DNA from 2 places in the Streptomyces sp. NPDC127108 genome. Region 2 is predicted to be linked to the other one. Evidence: predicted binding sites of a transcription regulator. Region 2 holds the regulator's gene; the other holds the start of a gene.
The links. Region 2 encodes HspR, which represses chaperone genes until heat shock. Its sites were predicted from a motif close to TTGAGNNNNNNNNNCTCAA; they were not measured.
Positions count from the first base shown of each region.

Region 1 (14,331 bases), on a different contig from region 2:
GACGTTCCGCGAGGGCGACTGGGCGGACTGCTTCGCGCTGCTGCGCAAGAGCGGCCCGCAGGCGCTGGTGGACCGGGTGCGGGAGCTGGAGCGGGCCGACCCGGAGGGCGCGGCGTTCCCGCGCGGGAAGCGGTACGACGACGCGGCGGTCGTGTGCGTGGAGCTGTAGCTCCCCCGCCCACGTTTCCGTACCGGCTGCCCGCGTTTCCGTACCGGCTGCACACGTTTCCGTACCGGCGAACCGGGACAGAAAGAAAACAATTCAATTCGATCCGATTCCGCAATCGCGGCGAACTGATCTCCGGAACATTTCAACTGAAGCAGAGATCAGGAATTGCCTGTTGAAATTCCATTCGGCGACAGGGAAGGATCAGCGGGCATGGGGAACGCATGGCCACATCCGGTCATGTGCCCGCGCACGAAGGAGAATTGAATGTCCCGGCGCATGGCGGTCATCGCGGGTTCGGTACTCGCGGCCGCGCTGGTGCTCAGCGGCTGTGGTTCGGAGGACGACGGCGGCGGCAGTGAGGAGGGCGGTTCGGGTTCGGCCGGGGCCGAGGCGAAGGTGCTCGCCGAGGTGGCGCAGCCGAAGGTCAGTGAGATGGCCGGTGCCATGGGCATGTGGACGACGGACAAGAATTTCGTCAAGGCCGGACTCAAGAAGATATCCGGCTATCCGCTGGCCGGCGGAAAGGCCGAGTGGGAGGTCCCGCTGACCGGCGAGATCTGCTGGTCGTCCCAGACGCCCACCAAGGACGGAAAGGTCGCCGTCGTCTTCCAGGACGACAAGGACGACCCGTCGGTGTGCACGGAAGTCGGCGTGGTCGACATCCAGCGCGGCAAAATGCTCTGGCACAAGCAGGGCGTGAACGCGGACGGCAACGCGGAGATGTTCGACGAGATCACGGTCGGCGGCGGCACGGTCGCGGCCGCGGGCACCAGCGCGAGCGCGGGCTGGAAGCTCGACGGCACGCCCCTGTGGAAGCCGTCCGACGAGACCTGCGACGCGGTCGGCCACGCGGGCGACGAGACCAAGCTGGTCGCGGTCCGCGACTGCGGCGACACCGACAACCCCAAGCTCCAGGTGGAGACGGTCGACCCGGCGACGCGCGCGGCGAAGTCCACGTACAAGCTGCCGCAGGGCACGGAGTACGTCCACGTGGTCGCCGTCGACCCGCTGGTGCTCGCCGCCGACGACGGCAAGTCGCAGGGCGGCTCCGGAATCTCGCGGTTCATCACCGTCGACGACAGCGCCGCGCGGGGCAAGGAGCTGAGCACGATCCCCGCGAGCGGCGGCAAGCACGGCAAGTACGAGGCCGATTGCCCGGCCACCGAGGTCACGGGCTGCGCCCAGCTCGCGGTCAGCAAGGAGAAGAACGCGCTCTACCTGAGCACTTCGGAGCCCGCGAGCAGTTCCTCCGAGGCCAGGAACGACCTGGTGTCCTTCGACCTGAAGACCGGCAAGCAGCTGCGCCGGACGCCCGGTTCGGACTCGGGCCGTCTGGTGCCGATCGGCCTCGACGACTCCGGCAAGGTCATCGCGTACCAGGAGGCGAACATCGCCCGCGAGGAGGGCGGCGGCGTCTGGCAGGCCGACCCGGGCACCCTCAAGGCGAAGCAGGTCCTCCAGCACCCGGCGGACAGCTACGAGATGGAGTCCCGCTTCGAGTCGGACCGCCGCGCCCTCTACGCGGGCGGCCGCCTCTACCTGGGCGCGGACCATGTGACGGAACCGTCGACGGTGTACAAGACGCCGCAGCCGCTGGCGGTGGTGTTCGGCCAGAAGTAACCCCGCAGACCGGTCCGCAGCGCGGGCAGGACATGAATGTGGATGTACCGGGCGCAAGGTTGACTGTCCGGCGCGGGGTGAACGGGTGGAGCGGGTGGGAGAATTCCGCCGCGAAGCGGGCGGCATACACCCGCCCTAGGCCTCCGCGCCAGAGTTGAGCTTGCCCAGCAACCGGGCAAGCTCGGCCACCTCCCCCCGGTCCCACCCGGCAAGCTGCCGAACGTACCGCTCCCGGCGCGCCCCCCGAACCGTCCAGAACCGCTCACGGCCTTCCTCCGTGAGCCGCACGAGCCAGGCCCTGCCATCGGCGGGGTCTGGCTCACGCGCGACCAGCCCCAACTGCTCGAGCCCCCGCAGCTGCCTGCTCATCGTCGCCTTGCCGACCCCGATGAACGCGGCGAGATCGGTGGCCCGCCGGGGCCCCGACTCGTCCAGGAACGCGAGCAGCCCGTACGCGGCCGGCTCAAGATCCGGATGCACCTGCCGGGCCATCTCTCCGGACGAGGCCCGCGCCCGGCGCAGCAACAGTGTCAACTCCCGCTCCAGGGACAGGAATTCGTGGTCCACACCACCGCCGGACCCGGCCTCGCCCACCCCGGTACCCTCGCCGCGGGCCGCGTCCTCGCGCATGTCAGCACCCATGCCACACTTTTCCGATCCTGAAAGTTTCCGCCGACCACGGCCATCGCCGCAGCTCGACCAGTATTTCGCAGGCGTAGACCAACGGCGGGCGCGAGCGCCTCTTCCCCTCCGGGGTCTACGTGCGTAGCGTCATTGATGACATGTCCACACCAGCGACATGTCGACAGGTCCCCCCACCGAGTCCCGTACCCACCGCACGCCCTCCGTACGACGGGGGAACCGTGAACCCCACGTACGGAAGAAGCGCGCCTGCGCACGGGACTCCACGAGGCCAAACGGAGGCACGCCATGCCCGTGCACAGACCTGGTACCGCCCGCCGTACCCACCCCGCGGCCGGCATTCTCCTCGCCGTCCTCTCCGCCCTGACCCTCCTCATCACCCTGCCCGGCGCGGCCCGGGCCGCCGACGGTGACGACGTCCCGCCGCGCGGCTCCGCCCGCATGGGCATGGGCGTCCTGGAACACGACGGCCAGGGCGGCCGGCCCAGCGGCGGCGACGCCGTCCAGACCGAGGGCGTCGACGTCAGCAGCCACCAGGGCAACGTCAACTGGTCCGCCCTGTGGAACAGCGGCGTGCGATGGGCCTACGTCAAGGCCACCGAGTCCACCTCCTACAAGAACCCGTACTTCGCCCAGCAGTACAACGGTTCGTACAACATCGGCATGATCCGCGGCGCCTACCACTTCGCCACCCCCGACACCTCCAGCGGCGCCGCCCAGGCCAACTACTTCGCGAGCAACGGCGGCGGCTGGTCCCGCGACGGCAAGACCCTGCCGGGCGCCCTCGACATCGAGTGGAACCCCTACGGCGCGGCCTGCTTCGGCAAGTCCCAGTCCGCGATGGTCGCCTGGATCCGCGACTTCCTCAACACCTACAAGGCACGCACCGGCCGCGACGCCGTCATCTACACCGCCACCAGCTGGTGGAAGCAGTGCACCGGCAACTACGGCGGCTTCGGCAGCACCAACCCGCTGTGGATCGCCCGCTACAACACCAGCCCCGGCGAACTCCCGGCCGGCTGGGGCTTCCACACCATGTGGCAGTACACGTCGACCGGTCCCATCGTCGGTGACCACAACAAGTTCAACGGCGCGTACGACAGGGTGCAGGCCCTGGCCAACGGCTGACCGGGCCCTCTCCCGCCCACGAGCACATCACCGCCCACCGGGCAGCCGACGCCACGCGGGTGAGGCTGCCGCCTCACGCGTGAGTGACGGCCGCACGGGGTGAGCGGCAAGGCCCGGACCCTCCTGGGGGTCCGGGCCCCGCCCTTCCCCGCCGCGCCCGTCACGCCGCGGCGGGAAGCCGCGTCACGCCGCCGCCGGAACCCGCACCTCGGCCGGTGCGAGGGCAAGCTCAAGGACCTGGCGGACGTCCGTCACCGCGTGCACGTCCAGCTTCTCCAGGACCTCGGCCGGGACGTCGTCCAGATCCGGCTCGTTCCGCTTGGGGATCACGACGGTGGTGATCCCCGCCCGGTGTGCGGCGAGCAGCTTCTGCTTCACACCGCCGATGGGCAGCACCCGTCCGGTCAGCGACACCTCACCGGTCATCGCCACGTCCGTACGGACCAGGCGGCCGCTGAGCAGCGACGCCAGCGCCGTCGTCATCGTGACGCCCGCGCTCGGACCGTCCTTCGGCACGGCGCCCGCCGGGAAGTGGATGTGCACGCCCCGCTCCTTCAGGTCACCCACGGGCAGCTCCAGCTCGGCGCCGCGCGAGCGCAGGAAGGACAGCGCGATCTGCGCGGACTCCTTCATCACGTCACCGAGCTGTCCGGTGAGGGTCAGACCCGCCGCACCCGTCTCCGGGTCGGCCAGCGACGCCTCCACGAACAACACGTCGCCACCGGCCCCGGTGACCGCGAGCCCCGTGGCCACACCGGGCACCGCGGTCCGCCGCTCGGCCGGGTCCTGCGCCGACTCCGGCACGTGGTGCGGCCGCCCGATCAGCCCGCGCAGCTCGTCCGCGCCGACGGTGAACGGCAGCTCCCGCTCGCCCAGTTCGTGCTGCGCCGCGACCTTGCGGAGCAGTCTGGCGACGGACCGCTCCAGATTGCGCACGCCCGCCTCGCGGGTGTACTCCCCCGCCAGCTTGCGCAGCGCGCCCTCGTCGATCGTCACCTCGCCGTCGCCGAGCCCGGCCCGCTCCAGCTGTCGCGGCAGCAGGTGGTCACGGGCGATGACGACCTTCTCGTCCTCCGTGTACCCGTCGAGCCTGACCAGCTCCATGCGGTCGAGCAGCGCCTCCGGGATGGCTTCGAGGACGTTGGCGGTCGCCAGGAACACCACGTCGCTCAGGTCGAGTTCGACTTCCAGGTAGTGGTCGCGGAAGGTGTGGTTCTGCGCCGGGTCGAGCACTTCGAGGAGCGCCGCCGCCGGGTCGCCCCGGAAGTCCGAGCCGACCTTGTCGATCTCGTCGAGCAGCACCACCGGGTTCATGGACCCGGCCTCCTTGATGGCCCGCACGATCCGCCCGGGCAGCGCGCCCACGTACGTACGCCGGTGCCCGCGGATCTCCGCCTCGTCCCGCACGCCGCCGAGCGCGACCCGCACGAACTTGCGTCCCATGGCGTGCGCCACGGACTCCCCGAGCGAGGTCTTGCCGACTCCGGGCGGGCCGACCAGGGCCAGGACCGCGCCGCCGCGCCGTCCGCCCACGACTCCCATGCCCCGGTCCGAGCGCCGCTTGCGCACCGCCAGGTACTCGGTGATGCGCTCCTTCACGTCCTGCAGCCCCGCGTGCTCCGCGTCGAGGATCTGCTGGGCGCCCTTGATGTCGTACTCGTCCTCGGTGCGCTCGTTCCACGGCAGTTCGAGCACCGTGTCGAGCCACGTGCGGATCCAGGAGCCCTCGGGCGACTGGTCGCTCGCGCGCTCCAGCTTCTCGACTTCCTTCAGCGCCGCTTCCCGTACGTTCTCCGGCAGGTCCGCGGCCTCGACCCGGGCGCGGTAGTCGTCGGACTCCTCCTCGCCCTCCTTGCCGTCCAGCTCGCGCAGCTCCTTGCGCACCGCCTCCAGCTGGCGCCGCAGCAGGAACTCGCGCTGCTGCTTGTCGACGCCCTCCTGCACGTCCTTGGCGATGGACTCGGCCACGTCCTGCTCGGCCAGGTGCTCCCGCAGCTGCTCGGTGGCCAGCTTCAGGCGCGCCGTCGGGTCCTCGGTCTCCAGGAGCTGGATCTTCTGCTCGGTGGTGAGGAACGGCGAGTACCCGGAGTTGTCCGCCAGCGCCGACACGTCGTCGATCTGCTGCACGCGGTCGACCACCTGCCAGGCCCCGCGCTTCTTCAGCCAGCTCGTGGCCAGCGCCTTGTACTCCTTGACCAGCTCGGCGGTGGCACCGGGCAGCGGATCCGGCACGGTCTCGTCGACCCGCGCGCCCTCCACCCACAGGGCCGCGCCGGGCCCGGTCGTGCCCGCACCGATGCGCACCCGTCCGCGAGCACGGATCAGCGCCCCCGGATCCCCGTCCGCAAGCCGGCCGACCTGCTCGACCGTACCGAGCACGCCCATGCCCGCGTACGTCCCGTCGATCCGCGGAACAAGCAGCACCTTCGGCTTGCTACTGCTTCCACTGGACCGCGCGGCGGCCTGCGCGGCCTCCACCGCGGCTCGCACTTCGGCATCGGACAGGTCGAACGGCACCACCATGCCGGGCAGCACGATCTCGTCATCGAGCGGCAGCACGGGCAGAGCGAGCGGTGTGTACGACGTGGACTCAGCAGCCATGATCTCCCCTTCGGCATTCAAGTTGAGCTATACCGACTCAATGCTCCTGAGTCCCTGAATGTTCCCCCGGACTTGTTCGCTGTCAGCGATCACCTCTGTCGCCGCCGAAATCCCCCTACGTAAGGTTCTCTCAGCAGTTGCAGCCATTACACACTGGTCCCGATCTGAAGGGTTGCCCCATGCACGCGACACAGGGAGCAGAGGGAGCCCCCCTCGCGGGCCGCGACGCCGTACGGGCCTGGATCGACGGCTGGGGCGTCTCTCGCGGCGCCGCTCCGCCGACCGTGGAGCCCTGGGGTTTCACGATCGACGTCGGCCACATCAAGCACCCGTCCCGGCACGTCTTCGGCGCCACAGGCACGGACGTCCAGGAGTCGGACGTACGCAAGGTCGCCTCATCGGTGACCGGCGCCGACGTATGGCTGAAGGTCTTCGACTTCCCGGACCGCGTCGCCCCTTGGCTCGGCCCCGAGTGGTGGATCGACCCGGAAGACGGCTACCTGATGACCGTGCCGCTCACCCCGGTCCCCCCGAACCACCTGGTGGTCCCGGACGGCTATCAGCTCCGCACCTGGTCGCGCGGCGGCGTCTTCCGCGCGATGGTCACCACCGCCGACGGTCACTGGGCAGCTCGCGGCCAGATCGCCCCGACGGGCCGCACCGCCGTCGCCGACCAGATCGAGACGTCTCCGCAGCACCGCCGCAAGGGCCTGGGCAGCCTGGTCATGCGCACCCTCGCGGTCGCCGCCGTCGACCAGGGCGCGGAGATCGGCGTACTCGCCGGGACCCCGGAAGGACGCGCCTTGTACGAGTCGCTGGGGTGGCAGGTGGTCGCCGGCCTGACGAGCGCGCGCCGGAAGGGACCGGAGGAGGCCTGAGCGCCCCGACTACTCGGCTACTCGGCCGCCGCAGCCGCGGCCTTCTTCGCGCGTATGTCCCCGTAGGCGTAGGGCATCCCGGGCAGCATCAGGAGCAGCGTCGCCCACAGAGGCAGATGGAAGAGCACGTCGTCGCCCGCGAGCCAGGTGGTGAGCTGCGCGAACCCGATGCCTATGACCCCGACCAGCAGCCATCTCACGAAACCGAGGCTTCCCCGCCGCAGCTCCAGGGTGACGCCGACCGCGATTATCACGGCGTAGAACGCTATGCGCGGGGCCTCGACGGGCAGCGTGAGGGTCCGGTCGATCAGGTGCGTGAGGAGCAGCAGCACACCGAGGGCGAACGGGATCAGCGCGGCCATCCGCAGCACACGCAGATGCAGGGGCGTGCGCGCCCGGGCCCAGGAGGCGGCGAACCCCGGCACGTCCGTGCCCACCACGTCCTCGGGGGAGCGGCCCGCCGCCGCGGCCTCCTCCAGGTGCTCGGAGAGCTCGGCCAGCATTTCGCGCACGGAGGCGTCGTCGATGCCTCTGTACTCCCAGTTGCTCCGGCAGACCGCCAGCACGCGGGCGCGCTCGGCCTCAGCGGGCGCGCTGTCCCGCACGCCATCGTCCGTGGTCACGCCGCCGCTGATCGTCGTCTCGGTGGTCGTCTCGGTGGTCGTCTGATGTGTCATGCCGTGTCCCCCGTTTCCCCCGTGTCGCTGTCCTGTGCGCCGCCCTGGCCCTCCAAGGTCCTGGAGACGGCCACCGTGAAGGTGCTCCAGGTGGCGCGGCCCGCGGCCAGCTCGGCCGCGCCCGCGTCAGTGAGGCGGTAGTACTTGCGTGGCGCCCCGCCCGCCGCGGACGGAGCGCGGTAGGAGTCGACCAGCCCGGCCCGCTCCATCCGGGCGAGCAAGGGGTAGATGCTGCCCTCGCTCACCAGGTCGAGGCCGCTCTCGGTGAGGGCCTCCACGAACTCGTATCCGTACCGAGGTCTTTCGCCGATGAGCGCGAGCAGGCACAGGTCGAGCACCCCGCGCAGCAACTGACTACGACGCTGGTCGTGCATCGCGGACAGTTCCTTTGTCATGCGGTACAAGATAGTCACGAAGTACCTTGCACCGCAAGACATTTATCCGGAGGATGTCACTCCACGTACATGGCGGCAAAGGACCCGGTCCCATCGGCCACACGGGTGACATAAAGCCCCTCGGACCTCACAGGCCGCACAAGCCCCAGAGGCAGGCCGGACGGCTTAAGCGGGAGTGCCCCGCCCGTGCCCTCGCAGCACCGGCCACGTCGCGATTCCCACGACCAGAGCGAGCAGATGGCCCCAGTTGGTCATCGGGTCCGTGAAGGCGATGAGGTCCTGGACCAGCATCCAGCCGAACCCCGCGAGGACGGCCCAGCGCAGCCACGGTGTGAGGAGCCCGGCGAGCGCGCCGACGCTGGCGGCGACGCCGAAGCTGATGCCGTAGTCGAGGCGGTATGCGGAGCTGCCGGGCAGATGGCCAGCCAGGACCGAGAGCCCGACCGGGACCTCGGTGGCCAGCGTGGCGACGGCATGCCCGAGCAGGAAGACGCCCGCGGTGCGCAGGCCGCCGACGCGGCGCTCCAGCGCGGTGAGGACCAGCAGGAAGACGATGGCGTACGGCGAGGTGACCCCGCCCGCGATCCACAGCGCGCTGGCGACGAGGACGAACATCGGCCGGTCGGCGAGGTGCGCCACGTCCGTGCTCGACCCCTGGTGCAGGGAGGAGACGAGGGCGGGGTCGCCGTATTCGGCGAAGAGCGAGGTCAGGAGGAGGACGACGGCGTATCCGAAGGTGAAGGGCGTACCGGTCGGCGACGGCAGCAGCCGCCACGGCCGCAGCCCGCGCAGCCCCCGGAGCCCCGCCCGCACACCGCAGGCCCCGGCCCGCGCCCCGGCACCCGGGCCCTGGGCCACCTCCCCGGGCACCCCGGACGCCGACCCGCCGACAAGGGCGGCCTCGCCCGCGCGGCCCGGCCCACTCGACCCGACCGCCTGACCCGACCCGGCCTGGAGCGGCTCGGCCTCAACCGGCTCGGCCTGGCTCGGCCCCGCCTGGCTCGGCATCGCGTCCAGCGTCACGAGCCCCGCGGCCCCGAGCAGCGCCTCCGCGCCCGCGCCCCCCGACAGACCCACGGCGCCCCCGGCAACCGCAGCACCCCCAGCGCCCACAGCGCCTCCGGCACCCACCGGAACCTCGACCGCCGCCCCGCCGCCGTCCTCACCCACGGCGGCGCCCCCGCCCGAAACCCGCACAGACCGGTCCACGCTGAGGCGCTCCTTCCATCACGGCTTCACTGATCTTCCATCACAGAAAGATCACGGGATCACGCTTCACCGAACTTTCCCCTGCTGTCTATGACCGACGCCACGTGAGGCGCGATTCACAGGAACTCACAGCAACCCCACACCATTCCCCGGCGTCCCGCAGCGCACGTCTGCGAGGCGGCAGCAAAATGGGCCGATGCACACCCCGTACCGACCCGATCCCCCCGTGGTTCTCGACCGGCACGAAGGCCCCTACGGCGAAGTCGTGCTGCGCCGCCACGGAGACCTGTTGCAGATCATTGCCAACGGCATGTTCCTGATGGACACCTCCGACGGCCGCTCGGAGCGACTCCTCGTCGACGCGGCGTACGACGCCCTGGACGGACGGCCCCGGCCGTCTGTCCTCATCGGCGGTCTGGGCGTCGGCTTCTCCCTCGCCCATGCCGCCGCGGACCCGCGCTGGGGCCGTATTTCGGTGGTCGAGCGCGAGCGGGCCATCATCGACTGGCACCTCGGCGGACCGCTCTCGGAGCTGTCCCGGGAGGCGCTCGCGGATCCGCGCACGGAGATCCTGCACGCCGACCTGATCGCATATGTCAACGGCTCATTCGCAGGCGCCAACACCCCTTCCGGCACCTACGACGCCCTGTGCCTCGACATCGACAACGGCCCCGACTGGACCGTCACCGAGGGCAACGAAAGCCTCTACTCCCCCGCAGGTCTCGCCGCCTGCCAGGCCCGTCTGAACCCCGGCGGAGTCCTCGCCGTGTGGTCCGCGCAGCCCTCACCCGCTTTCGACTCCGCTCTACGGAATGCCGGGTTCCAACAGGTACGTACGGAAGAGATCCCCGTTGCCCGGGGCGTACCGGACGTGGTTCATCTCGCGACAAGGGCTGCGTAGCCGAGGTGCCGTTACGCCCCGTACTCTGCTGACCGGACACCAAGCGATCACGTCAGGGGCGGGGCGATGGAGCAGACACACACCTCCCACAACGGCGCCACGGCAGCGATGCCCGGCGCTCAGCGCCGGGTTCTGGTGGTCGAGGACGACCCGACGATCGTCGACGCCATCGCCGCCCGGCTGCGCGCCGAAGGTTTCGTCGTGCAAACGGCGGCGGACGGCCCGGCAGCGGTGGACACCGCGCAGGCATGGCAGCCGGATCTACTGATCCTCGACATCATGCTGCCGGGATTCGACGGCCTGGAGGTCTGCCGACGCGTGCAGGCCCAGCGACCCGTACCGGTGCTGATGCTCACCGCGCGGGACGACGAGACGGACATGCTGGTCGGGCTCGGCGTCGGCGCCGACGACTACATGACCAAGCCGTTCTCGATGCGCGAGCTCGCCGCGCGCGTGCACGTCCTGCTGCGTCGGGTCGAGCGGGCCGCGCTGGCCGCCACGACGCCGCGCAGCGGCATCCTGCGCCTGGGCGAGCTGGAGATCGACCACGCGCAGCGGCGTGTGCGAGTGCGCAGTGAGGACGTCCATCTGACCCCCACGGAGTTCGACCTCCTGGTGTGCCTCGCCAACACCCCGCGCGCGGTGTTGTCACGCGAGCAACTGCTCGCCGAGGTGTGGGACTGGGCCGACGCGTCCGGCACCCGCACCGTCGACAGCCACATCAAGGCCCTGCGCCGCAAGATCGGGGCGGAACGCATCCGTACGGTGCACGGGGTCGGGTACGCCCTGGAGACACCGACGCCATGACGGCGGACCCGGGCGCCGCCGGCGGTACGGCTCGCGGCGCCCTGAGCGGTACCCCGGGCAGTGCGCACGGCACCCCGGGAGGCACCCCCGGCGGCACGGCGGACGCCGAGCGGGGCACGGTCCGGAAGTGGCGCTGCGACCGGGGCGGGAGCATCGGCCTGAACGGCCCGTTCGCGGGCGTGCGGCCGTTCTCCATCAAGACCAAGCTCGGCACTCTGGTGGTCGTCTCGGTCTTCATCACCACCGGGCTGCTGATGGTGGCCATGGAGACGGAGACCGAGCTCCGCTTCATCACGGTCTTCTCCGTGATCGCGACCCTGCTGATCACGCAGTTCGTCGCGCACAGCCTCACCGCACCCCTCGACGAGATGAACTCGGTGGCCCGCGCGGTCTCGCACGGCGACTACACGCGTCGCGTGCAGGGGGCCGACCGCCGCGACGAGCTGGGCGACGTGGCGATGACGATCAACCGCATGGCGGACGATCTGGAGGCGCAGGACCAGCAGCGCAAGGAGCTCGTCGCCAACGTCTCGCACGAGCTGCGCACCCCCATCGCCGCGTTGCGCGCCGTCCTGGAGAACGTTGTCGACGGCGTATCGGCGGCCGATCCGGAGACGATGCGCACGGCCCTGAAGCAGACCGAGCGCCTGGGCCGCCTGGTGGAGACCCTGCTCGACCTGTCCCGCCTCGACAACGGTGTCGTACCGCTCAAGGCGCGGCGCTTCGAAGTGTGGCCCTATCTGTCGGGTGTCCTGAAGGAGGCCAACATGGTGGCCTCCGCGCGCAAAGGGATGACGTCGGGCTCCGGCAGTCACACCCGTACGGACGTGCATCTGCACCTGGACGTCTCTCCTCCGGAGCTGACCGCCCACGCGGACGCCGAGCGGCTGCACCAGGTCGTCGCCAACCTCATCGACAACGCGGTCAAGCACAGCCCGCCGCACGGCCGTGTCACGGTGCTCGCCCGCCGCGGCCCCCACCCGGAGTCCCTGGACCTGGAGGTCCTCGACGAGGGTCCGGGCATCCCCGAGTCGGAGTGGCACCGCGTCTTCGAGCGCTTCAACCGGGGCGCGCACGTCGGCGTCCCGCCGGGCAGCGACGGCGGCACCGGTCTCGGACTCGCGATCGCGCGCTGGGCGGTCGATCTGCACGGCGGGCACATAGGCGTGGCCGAATCGGCTCGGGGCTGCCGCATTCAGGTCACCCTTCCGGGCCTGCCCGAAGACTGAAGTTGACGTAAGGTTCGAAGCGGAAGCGACCTCTGGGCGCGCGCACGGTGCGCCGGACGGGTCGCAGCCGCGTGTCGACGTACCCAGGACGTTCACAGACGTCCCCACCAGGGCTCCACGCGGCATCTTGCTGTAGGCGAACTTCGCTTGTTTCCCGCCATTTACAGCCCCGAAACCAGCTTTCCAGTGTGACTTACGCGACGGATGACCGGCCCGGTCTGCACTGCGCGTCCTTGGAGGCGTAGCCTTTATTTCCGCTGTCCATCACCTTGTGAAGCGGAAGAGGGCGGTTGCCGCCGTGTCGCCACAGTCCCCCAGTAACTCGAGCACTTCGACCGACCAAGAAGCGCAGGGCAAGAACCCTGCTGCCGCGTTCGGTCCCAATGAGTGGCTCGTCGACGAGATCTATCAGCAGTACCTCCAGGACCCGAATTCGGTCGACCGTGCCTGGTGGGACTTCTTCGCCGACTACAAGCCGGGCGTGGGCGCCTCCGTCGCCGCCGCACCGGCCAAGCCGGCGGGTGACGCGGCCGCGGGGGTCGCGTCCACCACGTCCCCCGCCCCGGCCGCCGCGAAGCCCGCAGCCCCGGCCGCGCCCGCGCCCGCGGCGAAGCCCGCAGCCGCTCCGGCGGCGCAGGCCCCGGCTCCCGCCCCCGCGAAGCCCGCGGCCGCCAAGGCCGCGCCCGCGAAGGCGGAGCCCGCCAGGGACGCCGCGGACGCCAAGGAGAAGGCGGGTCCCGAGTACGTCCCGCTGCGCGGTCCGTCCGCGGCCGTGGCGAAGAACATGAACGCCTCCCTGGAGGTGCCCACGGCGACGTCCGTGCGCGCGGTCCCGGTGAAGCTGCTGTTCGACAACCGCATCGTCATCAACAACCACCTCAAGCGCGCCCGCGGCGGGAAAATCTCCTTCACGCACCTCATCGGGTACGCGATGGTGCAGGCCATCAAGGCCATGCCGTCGATGAACTACTCCTTCGCGGAGAAGGACGGCAAGCCGACGCTGGTCAAGCCGGAGCACGTCAACTTCGGCCTGGCGATCGACCTCGTGAAGCCCAACGGCGACCGGCAGCTGGTCGTGGCGGGCATCAAGAAGGCCGAGACCCTGAACTTCTTCGAGTTCTGGCAGGCCTACGAGGACATCGTCCGCCGCGCCCGCGACGGCAAGCTCGGCATGGACGACTTCACCGGCGTCACGGTCTCCCTGACCAACCCCGGCGGCCTCGGCACCGTCCACTCCGTGCCGCGCCTCATGCCCGGCCAGTCGGTCATCATGGGCGTCGGCTCCATGGACTACCCGGCGGAGTTCCAGGGCACGTCCCAGGACACCCTGAACAAGCTGGGCATCTCCAAGGTCATGACGCTGACCTCGACGTACGACCACCGCGTGATCCAGGGTGCGGCGTCCGGCGAGTTCCTGCGCATCGTCGCGAACCTCCTCCTCGGTGAGAACGGCTTCTTCGACGAGATCTTCGAGGCGCTGCGCATCCCCTACGAGCCGGTCCGCTGGCTCAAGGACATCGACGCCAGCCACGACGACGACGTCACCAAGGCCGCCCGGGTCTTCGAGCTGATCCACTCCTACCGCGTCCGCGGCCACGTCATGGCCGACACGGACCCGCTGGAGTACAAGCAGCGCAAGCACCCCGACCTGGACATCACCGAGCACGGCCTGACGCTCTGGGACCTGGAGCGCGAGTTCGCCGTCGGCGGGTTCGCCGGCAAGTCGATGATGAAGCTGCGCGACGTCCTCGGCGTCCTGCGCGACTCGTACTGCCGCACCACCGGCGTCGAGTTCATGCACATCCAGGACCCCAAGCAGCGCAAGTGGCTGCAGGACCGCATCGAGCGCCAGCACTCCTCCAAGCCGGAGCGCGAGGAGCAGCTGCGCATCCTGCGCCGTCTGAACGCCGCCGAGGCCTTCGAGACCTTCCTGCAGACGAAGTACGTCGGCCAGAAGCGCTTCTCCCTGGAGGGCGGCGAGTCCGTCATCCCGCTCCTGGACGCGGTCATCGACAGCGCGGCCGAGTCCCGTCTGGACGAGGTCGTCATCGGGATGGCCCACCGCGGCCGCCTGA
Region 1 covers NZ_JBHXTE010000040.1:78,578-92,908, reverse strand. Annotated here, with positions in the region: partial or broken gene ACFVHO_RS29790 (hypothetical protein) at 1-169, shown strand, start outside; gene ACFVHO_RS29785 (hypothetical protein) at 434-1,789, shown strand; gene ACFVHO_RS29780 (MarR family winged helix-turn-helix transcriptional regulator) at 1,925-2,419, opposite strand; gene ACFVHO_RS29775 (lysozyme) at 2,720-3,559, shown strand; gene lon (endopeptidase La) at 3,743-6,160, opposite strand; gene ACFVHO_RS29765 (GNAT family N-acetyltransferase) at 6,340-7,038, shown strand; gene ACFVHO_RS29760 (hypothetical protein) at 7,056-7,715, opposite strand; gene ACFVHO_RS29755 (PadR family transcriptional regulator) at 7,712-8,110, opposite strand; gene ACFVHO_RS29750 (rhomboid-like protein) at 8,276-9,319, opposite strand; gene ACFVHO_RS29745 (spermidine synthase) at 9,516-10,220, shown strand; gene ACFVHO_RS29740 (response regulator transcription factor) at 10,287-11,027, shown strand; gene ACFVHO_RS29735 (ATP-binding protein) at 11,207-12,256, shown strand; gene ACFVHO_RS29730 (multifunctional oxoglutarate decarboxylase/oxoglutarate dehydrogenase thiamine pyrophosphate-binding subunit/dihydrolipoyllysine-residue succinyltransferase subunit) at 12,555-14,331, shown strand, end outside.
Region 1: lon (endopeptidase La) is a predicted target of HspR. The motif match lies at 6,183-6,201, and genes of this name have one in related genera.

Region 2 (14,331 bases):
CGGGTGACGGCTCGTCGGTGCCAGGCGACCGCGGCGTCCGTCATTCGCGCGATCACTGCAATCCGAGCAGGGGGAGCATGTGCAGGACGTAGCGACGCAGGCAGCCCCCACCGTCCACGGCGGGACGCACGGCACGGCCGGGATCCGGATGACCGGACCCGTCCCGGCCGGCGAGCCCGCAGCCCGCCACCACGTGCCGCACGAGCCCGTGGACGTGTGCGAGGCCGGGCGGGCGCTGTACCTGCGAGCCCTTCAGGAACGCCGAGTTCCCGCCAAAGCCGCCGCCGCGACCCCGTGCCTCATCGACACCGGGCTCCTCCACCCCGACCCCGACGACGCCACCTGGCTGCGCCCCACCGCGGCCGCCGTCGCCCTCCCCCGGCTCCTGGAGGACATCGAGGGGCGCGTCGCCCGCCAGCGCGGCCGGGCGACCCGGCTCGCCGCCTCCTTCGAGCCGTTCCTGCGCCTCGGCGCCGACCGGGCCCCGGACCTCTCGGCTTCACCGGTCACCGTGCTCAAGGGGGTCCCGCGCATCCGCCTCGCCGTCCGGCAGGCGATGGCCGACGCCTCCGAGGAGATCCTCGGCATCCAGCCCGGCGACTCCCGGCCGCGACTCCTTCCGTACAACGAGCCCTGGCGGCTCGCGGAGTTCGCCGAGCGCGGCGGGCACATGCGGGTGCTCTCGCCGCCCCGGACGGCCCACGACGCGCTGCCCGGGCTGCGCCGGCCCGGGCCGACGAGCTCCGGCCACGTGCGGCCCGTCGGCCGTGAGCTGCGCACGCTCGACGAACTCCCGCCCTGCCTCCTGGTGTTCGACCGGGACGTCGCGTTCATCCCGGCCGTCGAGGACGGCTCGGTCGCCTTCGAACTGCGGTCCACCGCCCTCATCAGCTATCTCTCGACGGCCTTCGACATCCTGTGGCGCCTGGCCACACCCCTGTACCGCGAGGACACCCCGCCCCCGCCCGAGCAGGCGATCAGCGACGTCCAGCGCGCCATCGCGCACCTCCTCACCGAGGGCCACACCGACGCGGAGATCGCCCGCCACCTGGACATGAACGTCCGTACCGTCCGCCTGCACGTGGCCAGGCTCGCCGCCCTCCTCGGCAGCCGCAGCCGCACCCAACTCGGCTACCTCATCGGCCGTTCGGGGCTGGTCGAAGCCCACCCGTAGGCAAGGCCCGCGCTCCCGCGTGGTGTTGCGCTCCGTTGCGCAACGCACACGCTCCGGCACGCCGTCTCCGTGAACCCGTGTCCCCATGGCCTCATGGACGTGATGCCCGGCCGCGCACCGCCGAGCGCGGGCAGCGTCCATGGGGAGGGAGCACCACCATGTCCGAGGAGCGCGGACCGGGGAGGAAGGAAGACGGAGCGCCACCGCCCGAGCCACATCGGTCCCACGGCCCCGACACCCTCTGCGCGCCCGGCGCCGCCCTCTACCACCGCGCCCTGTGCGAAGGCCGCGTCCACACCCACGAGGCCGAACCGGCCCCGTGCCTCGTCGACTTCGGCCTCCTCCACCCGGACGTCGACGACATGCGGTGGCTGCTTCCGGGCGAGCCCACGACCACCCTGCTCGGTCTGCTGCGCGGCATCGAGGAGCAGGTCGGGCAGGAACGGCAGCGCGAGGCGGAGCTGTTGGCGGCCCTGACGCCGCTGCTCACCCGCATCCCCACCCAGCCCGAGAGACCCACCGCCCCCTCCGAGAGACCCCTGAGACCCACCGACCCCACCGACCCCACCGACCCCTCCGAGAGACCCACGAGACCCACCGACCCGCCCGAAGACCCCAGCAACCCCGAAAACCCCAGCAGCCGTGCCAGACCCACCAACCCCACCAGCCCCGCCATCACCCTCCACACCTCCCTCCCCCACACCACCCACGCCATCGAGGCGGCCGTGTCCCGCTGTGCGGAGGAGGTCCTGACGATCCAGCCGGGCGGCTTCCGGCCCATCGCGGATCTGGGCGCCGCGCCGCCGCGCGAGCAGGCGCTGCTGTCCCGGGGCTGCCGGATGCGCACGCTGTACCAGCACACGACCCGGCACGCCCTCCCCGTGATCGCGCACTTCGAGCGCCTCGACGGTGATGTGGAGGTGCGGACGCTGAGCGAAGTCACCGAGCAGCTGGTCGTGTTCGACCGCGCGGTCGCCTTCGTACCGGCCGACCGGGACTCCACCGGGGCCCTGGAGATCCGCGCGCCCGCCGTCGTCGGCTATCTGGTCGCGCTCTTCGAGAGGCTGTGGCGCCTTGCCACGCCGATGTTCCCGCACCCGGCGGCGCCGCAGCCCGCCAAGGACGGGGTCACCGCACGTCAGCGGGCCATCGCCGAACTCCTCGTCGAGGGCCTGACGGACGCCGGGATCGCCGACCGGCTCGGCATGAACGTGCGGACCGTACGCGTCCACATCGCGAAGCTCACCAGCACCCTGGGCGGCAGCAGCCGCACACAACTCGGATTCCTCATCAGTCGCTCAGGAATCCTGCGGCCCGGACACCACATGTGAATCACGATCGTCCGGATTTGCCGCCACTTGCCCCCACCTCCGCCCCTTGCACCGCAACAAGTTGACGGTAGCGGAGCGTGGCGGGCCGTTGCATCGTGGTGAGGGCGGCAGGGAGCGGCCAGAGCCCTTTCAGGTACTGGAACCGACCGCTCCCCGCGGCCGAGTGACTCTGTCGTGGTCTCCCCCCGCAGAGTCGCGCTTCCCTAAGGGGTTGCCCCGGTCCGGCTACGCCCCGTGGCCGACCGGGGCGCTCGCACTTCGGGGGGAGTGAGCGCCCCGTCCCACGGGCGGCCCGGGGCAGGCTGCTCAGGCGTGGGTCGCGTTGTCGTCGGCCCACTCCTGCAGCAGCCGCTCCCGCTCGTCCCTGCGCGGCGAACCGCCCTCGTGCGCGCGGCCCCACGCGGCCATCGCGGCCATCGTGGTCATCAGCGTGGCGGCGCCCTCGGTGAGGCGGGCGAGCAGGGCGCGCGAGAGGTCGTACTCCTTCTGGGAGTAGCCCGCGGCCGCGGCGACGTACGCCGTCAGCTCGATCTCCTCGTCGGCCGTCCCGACGCACACCGTCATCGTCGGGGCGTCGTCACCGCCGCCGAGGCCCATCGTGAGCGCCATGTCGACGACGGCGCCCACCTGCCGCTTGAGGGACCGCACGGGCACGTCCTCGACGGTGAGCGTCTGGATGTCGTCCCACAGCCAGAGGCCGGACTGTCCATGGCCGATACCGGCGATGCCCTCGGATGTGAGCCGCACCCCGGGGGCGAGCCCCGCCGGTTTCGAACCCACGTACACATCGCCTTCGGCGATCCAGAACAGCCCCACCATGGCCATGGTCTTCCAGCTCCCCCTGTGCCGAGCACAGCGCTTGAGTCGATTGCGCGATGGCGAGACGGGCTGGTCAGGGGCGCTCCGCGCCCGGCCCGCGGTCCTCGTGCCTCGCCCCGCCCACTATAAGGAGGCAAGCGACCGGGCCGGGAGTTCCCCGAAGGAGCTCCCGGCCCGGACAGAGCGCGGTGCGCACGCCGGCGCGCGTCTCACGCCTCCGGCGACCTCTTCGGCCGCCACACCACGAGCGCGCTGGTCTGCTGGACGTCCTGGTACGGCACGAGGTCGCGGCGGTACGAGGCGTGCACCGCGGCTTCGCGCTGCTGCATCGCCGCCGCGGCGCCCTCGACGGCCGCCGAGAGCTCGGCGACCCGGGACTGGAGCGCCGTGACCTGGTTCTCCAGCTCGATGATGCGCTTGATGCCCGCGAGGTTGATGCCCTCTTCCTGCGACAACTGCTGGACGGTGCGCAGCAGTTCGATGTCACGGGCGGAGTACCTGCGGCCCCGGCCCGCGGTGCGGTCGGGCGAGACCAGGCCCAGGCGGTCGTACTGCCTGAGGGTCTGCGGATGCAGGCCGGAGAGCTGGGCCGCCACCGAGATGACGTACACCGGGGTCTCGTCCGTCAGTTGATACGGGTTGCGTCGGCGGCCGTCCCGCTCCATGAGGTCACGCTCCCTTCGCGGCCTTGAACAGTTCTGCCCGCGGATCGGTGTCCGCAGTCGCCTTCCGGTACGCCTCCAGCGCTTCCTGCGCCGCGGGCGGCAGCGTGGTCGGCACGGCGACCTCCACGGTCACCAGGAGGTCCCCTCGGGTGCCGTCCTTGCGGACCGCGCCCTTGCCGCGGGCGCGCATGGTGCGGCCGTTGGGGGTGCCGGGGGGCAGTTTCAGGGTGACGGGCGGGCCGCCGAGCGTCGGCACCTTGACCTCGCCGCCGAGCGCCGCTTCCGCGTACGTCACCGGCACGGTCACCGTCAGGTTGTCGCCCTTGCGGCCGAAGACCGGGTGGGCGTCCACATGGACGACCACGTACAGGTCACCGGCGGGGCCGCCGCGCTCGCCCGGCGCGCCCTTGCCGCGCAGGCGGATGCGCTGGCCGTCGCTGACGCCCGGCGGGACACGGACCTGCATGGTCCGCGAGGACTTGGCGCGGCCGCTGCCGTGGCAGACCTCGCAGGGGTCCTGCGCGATCAGGCCGCGGCCCTTGCAGTCCACGCACGGGTCGGTCAGCGAGAAGCCGCCGCCCCCGCCGCGCGAGACCTGCCCCGTGCCCACGCACGTCGGGCAGACGCGCGGGGTGCCGTTCTTGTCGCCCGTGCCCGAACAGGCCTTGCACGGGGCCTGGGACGACATGCGCAGCGGAACCGTCGCGCCGTCCACCGCCTCCGTGAAGCTCAGCGTGACCTCGGACTCGATGTCCTGGCCGCGCCGCGGCTGCGTCCGTGTGCCGGCGGTCGCGCCGCCGCGGTTGAACAAGCCCCCGAAGACGTCACCGAGGCCGCCCCCGAATCCGCCGGCGCCCGTCGCCCCGCCCCCGCCCGGGGCGCCGCCTCCGAAGAGGTCGCCCAGGTCGAAGTTGAACGATCCGCCGCCGGGGCCTCCGGGGCCCGGCCTGAATCCTCCGCCGTTGCCGAAGAGCGCGCGGGCCTCGTCGTACTCCTTGCGCTTCTTGGGGTCGCCGAGGACGTCGTTCGCCTCGGAGATCTCCTTGAAGCGCTCCTCGGCCTTGGCGTTGCCCTTGTTGGCGTCCGGGTGGTTCTCGCGAGCCAGCTTCCGGTACGCCTTCTTGATCTCGGCTTCGGTGGCGTCCTTGGGGACGCCGAGGACCTTGTAGTAGTCCTTCTCGATGAAGTCCTTGGTGCTCATCCCCGACGTCCCTCCTTCCCTGTCATCCGGCGGGCCCCGGCGCCGAGGTCACCCTCGGCGCCGAAGCCGCCGTCCGTGTCGGCGTCAGCCCTCGTCCGGGCCACCGCTCTCCTTGCCCTTGGCGTCCGCGGTGTCCGCGGCGCCGTCGGCCTTGCTCTCCGCGTCCGCGGGCGCGCTGTCGTCGCCCTCGGCCGCGCCGGACTCCGCCGACTCCGCCGACTTCACCGTCTGCGCGCCGGGCTGCGGCTCGGCCACCGCCACGCGCGCGGGGCGCACGACCCGCTCGCCGATGCGATACCCCGGCTGGAGGATCGCGACGCAGGTCGTCTCCGTGACGTCCGGTGCGTAGCTGTGCATCAGCGCTTCGTGGATCGTCGGGTCGAAGGGCTCGCCCTCCTTGCCGAACTGCTGCAGACCCATCTTGGCGACGACGGTCTCAAGCGCCTCGGCGACGGACTTGAAGCCGCCGACCAGTTCGCCGTGTTCCCTCGCCCGGCCGACGTCGTCGAGCGTCGGGAGCAGTTCCGTCAGGAGGTTCGCCGCGGCGATCTCCTTGACCGTCACCTTGTCCCGCTCCACCCGGCGGCGGTAGTTCTGATACTCGGCCTGCAGCCGCTGGAGATCCGCGGTGCGCTCGGTGAGCGCGGTGCGGACCTGGTCCAGCTGGGCGGTCAGGCCCACGATCTGGCTTGCGTCCCCGGCCGGGGCCGCCGGGCCCTCCTCGGTGGAGGGCCCGTCGGCCTGCGGCGCCTTCTCTTCAGGGGTGGCGCCGGAGGGGACGTCGGGCTGCTCGGCGTTCTCGCCGAAGCCCGGGGTCTCCTCCGTCATCAGGCAGCGCCGCCCTTCGCGTCACCGGGCTTCTCGTCGTCGACGATCTCGGCGTCCACGACGTCGTCTTCCTTGGACATGTTCGGAGCGTCGGCGCCGGGAGCGGCACCCTCCGGTCCGCCCGCGGCCTGCGCGGCCTGGGCGTCGGCGTACATGGCCTGGCCCAGCTTCTGGGAGACGGCGGCGACCTTCTCGGCGGCCGTGCGGATCTCGGCCGTGTCCTCGCCCTTGAGCTTCTCCTTCAGCTCGGTGACGGCTTCCTCGACCTCGGTCTTGACGTCGCCGGGGACCTTGTCCTCGTTGTCCTTGAGGAACTTCTCGGTCTGGTAGACGAGCTGCTCGCCCTGGTTGCGGGACTCGGCGGCCTCGCGGCGCGACTGGTCCTCCTCGGCGTACTTCTCGGCCTCTTCGCGCATCCGGTTGACCTCGTCCTTCGGCAGCGAGGAGCCACCGGTGACGGTCATCTTCTGCTCCTTGCCCGTGCCGAGGTCCTTCGCGGTCACGTGCATGATGCCGTTGGCGTCGATGTCGAAGGCGACCTCGATCTGCGGGACGCCGCGGGGCGCCGGGGGCAGACCGGTCAGCTCGAACATGCCGAGCTTCTTGTTGTACGCCGCGATCTCGCGCTCGCCCTGGTAGACCTGGATCTGCACCGACGGCTGGTTGTCCTCCGCCGTCGTGAAGATCTCGGAGCGCTTCGTCGGGATCGTGGTGTTGCGCTCGATCAGCTTGGTCATGATGCCGCCCTTGGTCTCGATGCCGAGGGACAGCGGGGTGACGTCGAGGAGCAGGACGTCCTTGACCTCGCCCTTGAGGACACCGGCCTGGAGCGCGGCGCCGATGGCGACGACCTCGTCCGGGTTCACGCCCTTGTTGGCGTCCTTGCCGCCGGTCAGCTCCTTGACGAGCTCGGCGACGGCGGGCATGCGGGTGGAGCCACCGACGAGAACGACGTGGTCGATCTCGGAGAGCTGGATGCCCGCGTCCTTGATGACGTTGTGGAACGGCGTCTTGCAGCGCTCCAGGAGGTCGGACGTGAGCTGCTGGAACTGGGCGCGGGTGAGCTTCTCGTCCAGGTGCAGCGGGCCCTCGGCGGAGGCCGTGATGTACGGCAGGTTGATCGTGGTCTCCGTGGAGGAGGACAGCTCGATCTTCGCCTTCTCGGCGGCCTCGCGCAGGCGCTGGAGCGCCATCTTGTCCTTGGAGAGGTCCACGCCGTGGCCGTTGTTGAACTGCTTGACCAGGTAGTCGACGACGCGCTGGTCCCAGTCGTCACCACCGAGGTGGTTGTCGCCGTTGGTGGCCTTCACCTCGACGACGCCGTCGCCGATCTCCAGGAGGGACACGTCGAAGGTGCCGCCACCGAGGTCGAAGACGAGGATCGTCTGGTCGTCCTTGTCCAGGCCGTAGGCCAGGGCGGCCGCGGTCGGCTCGTTCACGATGCGCAGGACGTTCAGGCCCGCGATCTCGCCGGCTTCCTTGGTGGCCTGGCGCTCGGAGTCGTTGAAGTACGCCGGGACGGTGATCACGGCGTCCGTGACCTTCTCGCCCAGGTACGACTCGGCGTCGCGCTTCAGCTTCTGCAGGATGAAGGCGCTGATCTGCTGCGGGTTGAAGTTCTTGTCGTCGATCCCGACCTTCCAGTCAGTGCCCATGTGGCGCTTGACGGAGCGGATGGTCCTGTCGACGTTGGTGACCGCCTGGCGCTTCGCAACCTCGCCGACCAGCACTTCACCGTTCTTCGCGAAGGCGACGACGGACGGCGTGGTCCTGGCACCCTCGGCGTTGGTGATGACGGTGGGCTCGCCGCCCTCCAGAACGCTGACGACGGAGTTAGTCGTGCCCAGGTCGATGCCGACCGCACGTGCCATTTCAATGCCTCCAGATAACTTCTTGAGTGGAACTGACTCAAGGATGCATCAGGGGTTCGCAGGAGTCAACAGACCTGAGTCGGGTCGACTCAACTCTTATCTCTTCCTTACGCGCAACCCGGGACTGCTGTGCGAGGAGACGCCACACCCGGGGGACACGGTTGCGCGACGCCGTGGATAGGGCAGCCTGAGCGACGCAGATCACCGCCTGGCTGGCTACAGTGCGGCGATGTAAGTGGGTAGTCTCAGACGGACTGCATAAGTTACCGCTTAGTAATACGTTGGATTGCCCACCCTCGCAGGCCCGAGGAGCCCCGAAATGCAACTCGCCGCGATCATCGTGTCGCTGGTCCTCATCGCAGTCGGCGTCGCCCTGTTCGGCCGTGCCATCCTGCAGATCTACCAGTTCATGCGGCTCGGCCAGCCCGTGCCCGCAGGGACGAGGACCGACGCGCCGACCGAGCGCACCCTCACCGTGGCCAAGGAGTTCCTCGGCCACACGCGCATGAACAGGTGGGGCGTCGTCGGTGTGGCGCACTGGTTCGTCGCGGTGGGCTTCTTCTCGCTGCTCCTGACGATCGTCAACGCCGTCGGCCAGCTCTTCAAGGCCGACTGGATGCTGCCGATCATCGGCGACTGGGCCCCGTACAACATGTTCGTCGAGTTCCTCGGCACCATGACCGTGCTCGGCATCCTGACCCTGATCGTCGTCCGGCAGCTGAGCCGCCCGGACCGGCCGGGCCGCAAGTCCCGGTTCGCGGGCTCCAACACCGGCCAGGCGTACTTCGTCGAGACCGTCATCCTCATCGTCGGCGTCTGCATCTTCATGCTGCACGCCCTGGAGGGCGCCCAGCACCACGTGGACGGCTACGAGGCCTCGTTCTTCATCTCGTACCCGTTCGTCTCGTGGTTCGGGGGCATGGACGTCTCGACGCTCCAGAACCTCACGTACTTCTTCGCGGGTCTGAAGATCGCGACCTCCTTCATCTGGATGATCACGGTCGCCCTGAAGACCGACATGGGCGTCGCCTGGCACCGCTTCCTGGCCTTCCCCAACATCTGGTTCAAGCGCGAGGCCGACGGCTCCACCGCCCTCGGCGAGCTGCTTCCCATGACGTCCGGCGGCAAGGAGATCGACTGGGAGGACCCGGACGAGGACACCGTCTTCGGCGTCAGCCAGGTCGAGCAGTTCTCCTGGAAGGGCCTGCTGGACTTCTCCACCTGCACCGAGTGCGGCCGCTGCCAGTCGCAGTGCCCCGCCTGGAACACCGGCAAGCCGCTCTCCCCCAAGCTCCTCATCATGTCGCTGCGCGACCACGCGCACGCCAAGGCCCCGTACCTGCTCGCGGGCGGCGGCAAGACGATGGAGGGCGAGGAGAAGGCGTCCGAGGAGCAGCTGAAGGACGTCCCCGCCGCCGCCCTCGCCGAGGCCGAGCGCCCCCTCATCGGCACCCTCGAAGAGAACGGCGTCATCGACCCCGACGTCCTGTGGTCCTGCACCACCTGCGGCGCCTGCGTCGAGCAGTGCCCGGTGGACATCGAGCACATCGACCACATCGTCGACATGCGCCGCTACCAGGTCATGATCGAGAGCGCGTTCCCGTCCGAGGCCGGGACAATGCTCAAGAACCTGGAGAAGAAGGGCAACCCCTGGGGGCTCGCCAAGAAGCAGCGCGTGGAGTGGACCAAGGAGGTCGACTTCGAGGTCCCGATCGTCGGCAAGGACATCGAGGACCTCACCGAGGTCGACTACCTGTACTGGGTCGGCTGCGCGGGCGCCCTTGAGGACCGGGCCAAGAAGACCACCAAGGCCTTCGCGGAGCTCCTGCACATGGCGGGCGTCAAGTTCGCGATCATGGGCGGCGACGAGAAGTGCACCGGTGACTCGGCCCGCCGTCTCGGCAACGAGCCGCTGTTCCAGCAGCTGGGCGCCGAGAACGTCGCGATGCTGAACATGGCGTACGGCGAGGACGACGACGATCCGGGGACCAAGAAGCCGAAGTCGGCGAAGAAGATCGTCGCCACCTGCCCGCACTGCTTCAACACGATCGCCAACGAGTATCCGCAGCTCGGCGGCGAGTTCGAGGTCATCCACCACACGCAGCTGCTCCAGCACCTCATCGACGAGGGCAAGCTGATCCCGGTCACGCCGGTCGAGGGCCTCATCACCTACCACGACCCCTGCTACCTGGGCCGTCACAACAAGGTCTACACGCCGCCGCGCGAGATCATGGACAAGGTCCCGGGCCTGCGCCAGCAGGAGATGCACCGCCACAAGGAGCGCGGCTTCTGCTGCGGCGCCGGTGGCGCGCGGATGTGGATGGAGGAGCGGATCGGCAAGCGCATCAACACGGAGCGCGTGGACGAGGCGCTCAGCCTCAACCCCGACATCGTGTCGACGGCCTGCCCGTTCTGCCTCGTCATGCTCACGGACTCCGTGAACGGCAAGAAGAACGACGGCAAGGCCAAGGAGTCGCTCCAGGTCGTGGACGTCGCCCAGCTCCTGCTCGACTCCGTGAAGACGCCGGTGGACCCGGCGGGCGAGGAGGAGTCGGCGGACGCGCCGGAACCGGAGCCGGTGAAGTAGCTAACCAGGACAGGTTCTGTCCTGGACTCGGACAGGTTCTGTCCTGGACTGTGTGTGGGGAGGGGCCGGTTTCGCCTGGGGGCGGGGCCGGCCCCTCGTCGTTCGTGTAAACCTGTGGTGCGGCTGATGCTGTCGTGAGCATGAAGAAGTCATCGGGTGACGCAGGGGTGGGTGCGGCATGAGGGGTTCCGGAAGACGTCTGCTGGCCGTCGTCGTGGGCGGCGTCCTGGTCCTCGCGGGCTGCGGGGGCGGCGGCGAGTCCCACGCGCGCCCCGAGAACACCGGTGCCGCCGGCCTCGCGAACAAGAGCGCGCCCCAGCAGCCCGTCCCGCGCGGCAAGGGCAGCAAGGTCGACGACGACTTCAACGGCGACGGCGCCAGGGACCTCGTGCTCGACGCGCTCGCCCATCGCGGGCACGGCGACGACCCCGGCATCGGCGTCGTCTACGGAAGCCGTCGCGGACTGGTCCCGGGCGCCCGCCAGTTGCTCACCGCGCGCGCCAACGGCGCCCGTACGAAGGGCCAGTTGCCCGCCGCCTTCGAGTCCGAGGCGTCCTGCGACCTGAACGAGGACGGCTTCACCGACCTCGTCGTGTCGACGGACCCGCCCTACGACGGCCAGGGCCGCCCCCCGGTCCCCCTCCAGCTCCTCTACGGCTCCCCCGCGGGCCTCACCGGCAAGGCCGTCAAGCTCCAGGTGCCCGAGCGGGCCCGCCTCGGCAACGACTGGGCCGACCAGCCGGTCTGCGGCGACTTCGACGGCGACGGAGCCCACGACCTCGTCCTCCACGCCAGCGGCGCCCATCTCACGTACCTGCGCGGCCCGTTCACACGCAAGGGCGCCCCCCACGCGGCGGGCAAGCCGATCACCGCCCCCGGCAACGACCTCGCCACCGGCGCGCCCGCCGTCGACGTCAACGACGACGGCTACGACGACCTGGTCGTCCGCGAGGAGGCCCGCTCCTCCAAGAGCAGCCTCGTCCTCGGCGGCCCCAAGGGCCCCAACCGCACCGGCGTCCTCTTCCCCGCCTCGACCGACGTGGCCTTCGGCGCCTTCGGCCGCGCCAAGGGCATGGACGCGGCGCTCGCGGCCCCGGGCGGCATCGCCCTGCGCTACGACGTGCCGGGCACGGCGCGCGCGAAGATCGGCGTACGGAACGCCACCGTGTACGCGGGCGACCTCGACGGCGACGGCCGCAGCGAGCTGGTCGTGGGCGGGGGCGGGCCCGGCGAGGTGTGGGTGTACCGGGGCCGCGCGTCCGGTCTCGCCGCCAACGCGACGGCGACGCTGGTGCCCTCCCGGGGCCGGGACGGGGTCGTCCAGGTCCTGAAGGTGGCCGACTTCGACGGGGACCGGCGCGCGGACCTGGTCGTGCGGACCGCCTGGGGGCAGGGGCGGGACCGGGTGGAGGTGTATCCCGGCAGGGCCGGGGCGGACGGGCCGGTGTCCCGGAAGCCGGGGGTCACGTTCTCCACGGTGGGGTTCGGGTAGTCGGACGGGGGTGCGTCCCGTAGTCGGACGGGGGTGCGTCGCTGGTCAGGCGCGGGTGCGCGCTAGTCAGGCCGGGGTGCGTCCGGCCCGCAGGGAGCGGTTCCTTGCCGCCTTCCACGTCTCGCGCAGACGGGCGCCCGTGGCGCACTCGTCCTCGTCCTGGCAGGGGCGGCAGCCGTACAGGTGGCCCAAGTAGACGGCGTACGCCTCCGTGGCCCGTGCGTCGAGTTCCGTGGTGGCGTTCACGGCTCGACCGCCTTCAGGGTCTCGGCCGTCATGAGCAGCGCGCTCAGGTGTGCGGGGTCGCAGAGTTCGCCGGGGGCGGTGGGCTGGACCACCCAGCGGGTGAGGGTCGACACGGGGTGGCCCAGGCGGGGGACGCCGAGGAAGGTGTGGGTGCTGAGCCGTTCCTCCGTGCCGTGCCAGGTGGAGTGCGGGGCGATGAGGACGTAGTACGGGCCGGGGGCGCCGCGGGTGTCGCGGATGACGGGGCCCGCGAGCCAGTCGCGCAGGAAGGCGGCAACGGTGTGCGGGTCGTCGCTGTGGACGGCGGCGTGGACGCGGGCGGCGGGTACGCGGATGGCGTCGAAGCGGTGGCCCAGGGGGAGCAGGGCGAGGCCACGTTCGGCCCAGGCGGTGTGGACGGCGCCGGGGTGGGGGTCGGCTCCGGCGAGCCAGGCGCTGATCCGTTGTTTGTCGTGGCCGAGCGGGGGCGTCGGAGGTCCCGGGGGCGGGGGGATTCGGGTCACACCTTGGACCGTAGGCGCACCCGCGCCCCGTCGATGACCGGAATCCGGTCACCTCGTGTCAGGCGCCCAACAGGCCGATGCCCATGGCCAGATCGGCTGCGCGGTGCCGACGGCCGGACTGCTTCGACTCGGTCTCCTCAAGGATGATGCGGCGGGCGTAGCCGTTGTAGCGGATCGTTTCGGGGGCGGCCTCGTACGCCTTCTGGAGCGTGGCGATCGCCACGTCCGGCTGCCCGTCGAGCTGGAAGCCGCGGGCCTCCTCGATCCGGTGCCGGGCCCGGCGCGGCCGCGACTTGATGACGGCCTTGTCCGCGCGGGCCGCCTGGCGCACCGACTCGCCGCCCTGGCGCAGCTCGACCGCCACGGTGACGGCGTGCGCGCCCATGATCGCCCGGCCGAAGCTGGTCACGGGGTGGAAGTAGTCGGCGGGCAGCCGCGCCGCCATGTCCTTCGCCTTGTCCCAGTGCCGCCACGCCGTACCGGTGTCCCGGCGCCGGGCCGCGGTGTAGCCGAGCTCGAACTCCAGGGCGCCCGCGATGGCGAGTACGTCGTCGGCGGCGTCGGGCAGGAGGGGTTCGAGGAAGCGGATGGCTTCGAGGTTGATCGTGTCGGCGGCGTCGAAGTGGCGGGGCCCGCTGTCGCGGTGGGCCTGCGCCAGGAGCCAGGCGGCCACGCCGATGGCGTGCGGGTCGCCCGAGTCCTGGGCGGCGACCATGCCGCGCTCCGCGACGCGCCACAGCAGGGCGGTGTCGGGCTGATAGGCGAGGAAGAACTGCGACAGCGAGTACGTCTCGGCGAGGTGGGCCTGGGCCGCCCGGCGCTCGGCGGCCGTCTCGGCGTGCCGTGCGATCGCCCGCGCGTCGCGGATCAGGTCGGGCAGCAACTTGCCGATGGCCTCGCGGTGGTTGGGCGACTGGTGCCGTGCCTTCCACGCCGCGTGCAGGCGGGCTTCCAGGTGCGCGACGGGGGGCGGTTCGACGACCGTCGCCAGGGCGAAGTCGTCGACGGCCGCCTGGACGGCGGCGAGGCGGGGATGGCCGGGCCCGGCGAACAGGTCCACGTGCGCGTCCGCGCGGCCGGTCAGCTCGGCCAGGTCGCGCACGCGCAGCGCCTCGGCGATGCGCAGCACCATGTCGAGGGCCGGGGCCCGTTGCTGGCCGTTCTCGATCTTGCGGAGGGTGTGCACCGACACCCCGATGAAGTCCGCGAGTTGGGCGCGGGTCATGCCACGGCGCTCGCGGAGGATCTGCACGCGCTGACCGAACCGCAGCGGGTCGGCGTACGGGTCCGGAGTGTCACCTGAGGACATCACGGCCTTGCCCCTCTCTGAACGGCTCACCACCAGCCAGCGTATGGGCAGGGCCGGACGCGCGTGAGCCTTCTGCGAACTCCGGGACGCGTGTGAACGCGGCCACGCCAGGGGCCCGGGGCGCGCCGGGGCAGGGGCGCCCCTGCCCCCCACCAACCCCCGACTCGCACAACCTTTCCCTCCCCCCGCCTGTCACACCCCCGGAACCCCACACCACCGTTCACCCAAGGTCCACCCCCTGGTGACCCCCCGTGAACCCACAAGCCCGGGAGCCCCACGTGCGCGCAAGAAGCCTGGCCGTCGCG
Region 2 covers NZ_JBHXTE010000003.1:248,891-263,221, reverse strand. Annotated here, with positions in the region: gene ACFVHO_RS04275 (LuxR C-terminal-related transcriptional regulator) at 80-1,174, shown strand; gene ACFVHO_RS04270 (LuxR C-terminal-related transcriptional regulator) at 1,333-2,505, shown strand; gene ACFVHO_RS04265 (hypothetical protein) at 2,812-3,330, opposite strand; gene ACFVHO_RS04260 (heat shock protein transcriptional repressor HspR) at 3,534-3,989, opposite strand; gene dnaJ (molecular chaperone DnaJ) at 3,994-5,190, opposite strand; gene grpE (nucleotide exchange factor GrpE) at 5,275-6,018, opposite strand; gene dnaK (molecular chaperone DnaK) at 6,018-7,889, opposite strand; gene ACFVHO_RS04240 ((Fe-S)-binding protein) at 8,209-10,476, shown strand; gene ACFVHO_RS04235 (FG-GAP repeat domain-containing protein) at 10,655-11,968, shown strand; gene ACFVHO_RS04230 (hypothetical protein) at 12,035-12,214, opposite strand; gene ACFVHO_RS04225 (hypothetical protein) at 12,211-12,717, opposite strand; gene ACFVHO_RS04220 (helix-turn-helix domain-containing protein) at 12,776-14,026, opposite strand; gene ACFVHO_RS04215 (FG-GAP-like repeat-containing protein) at 14,305-14,331, shown strand, end outside.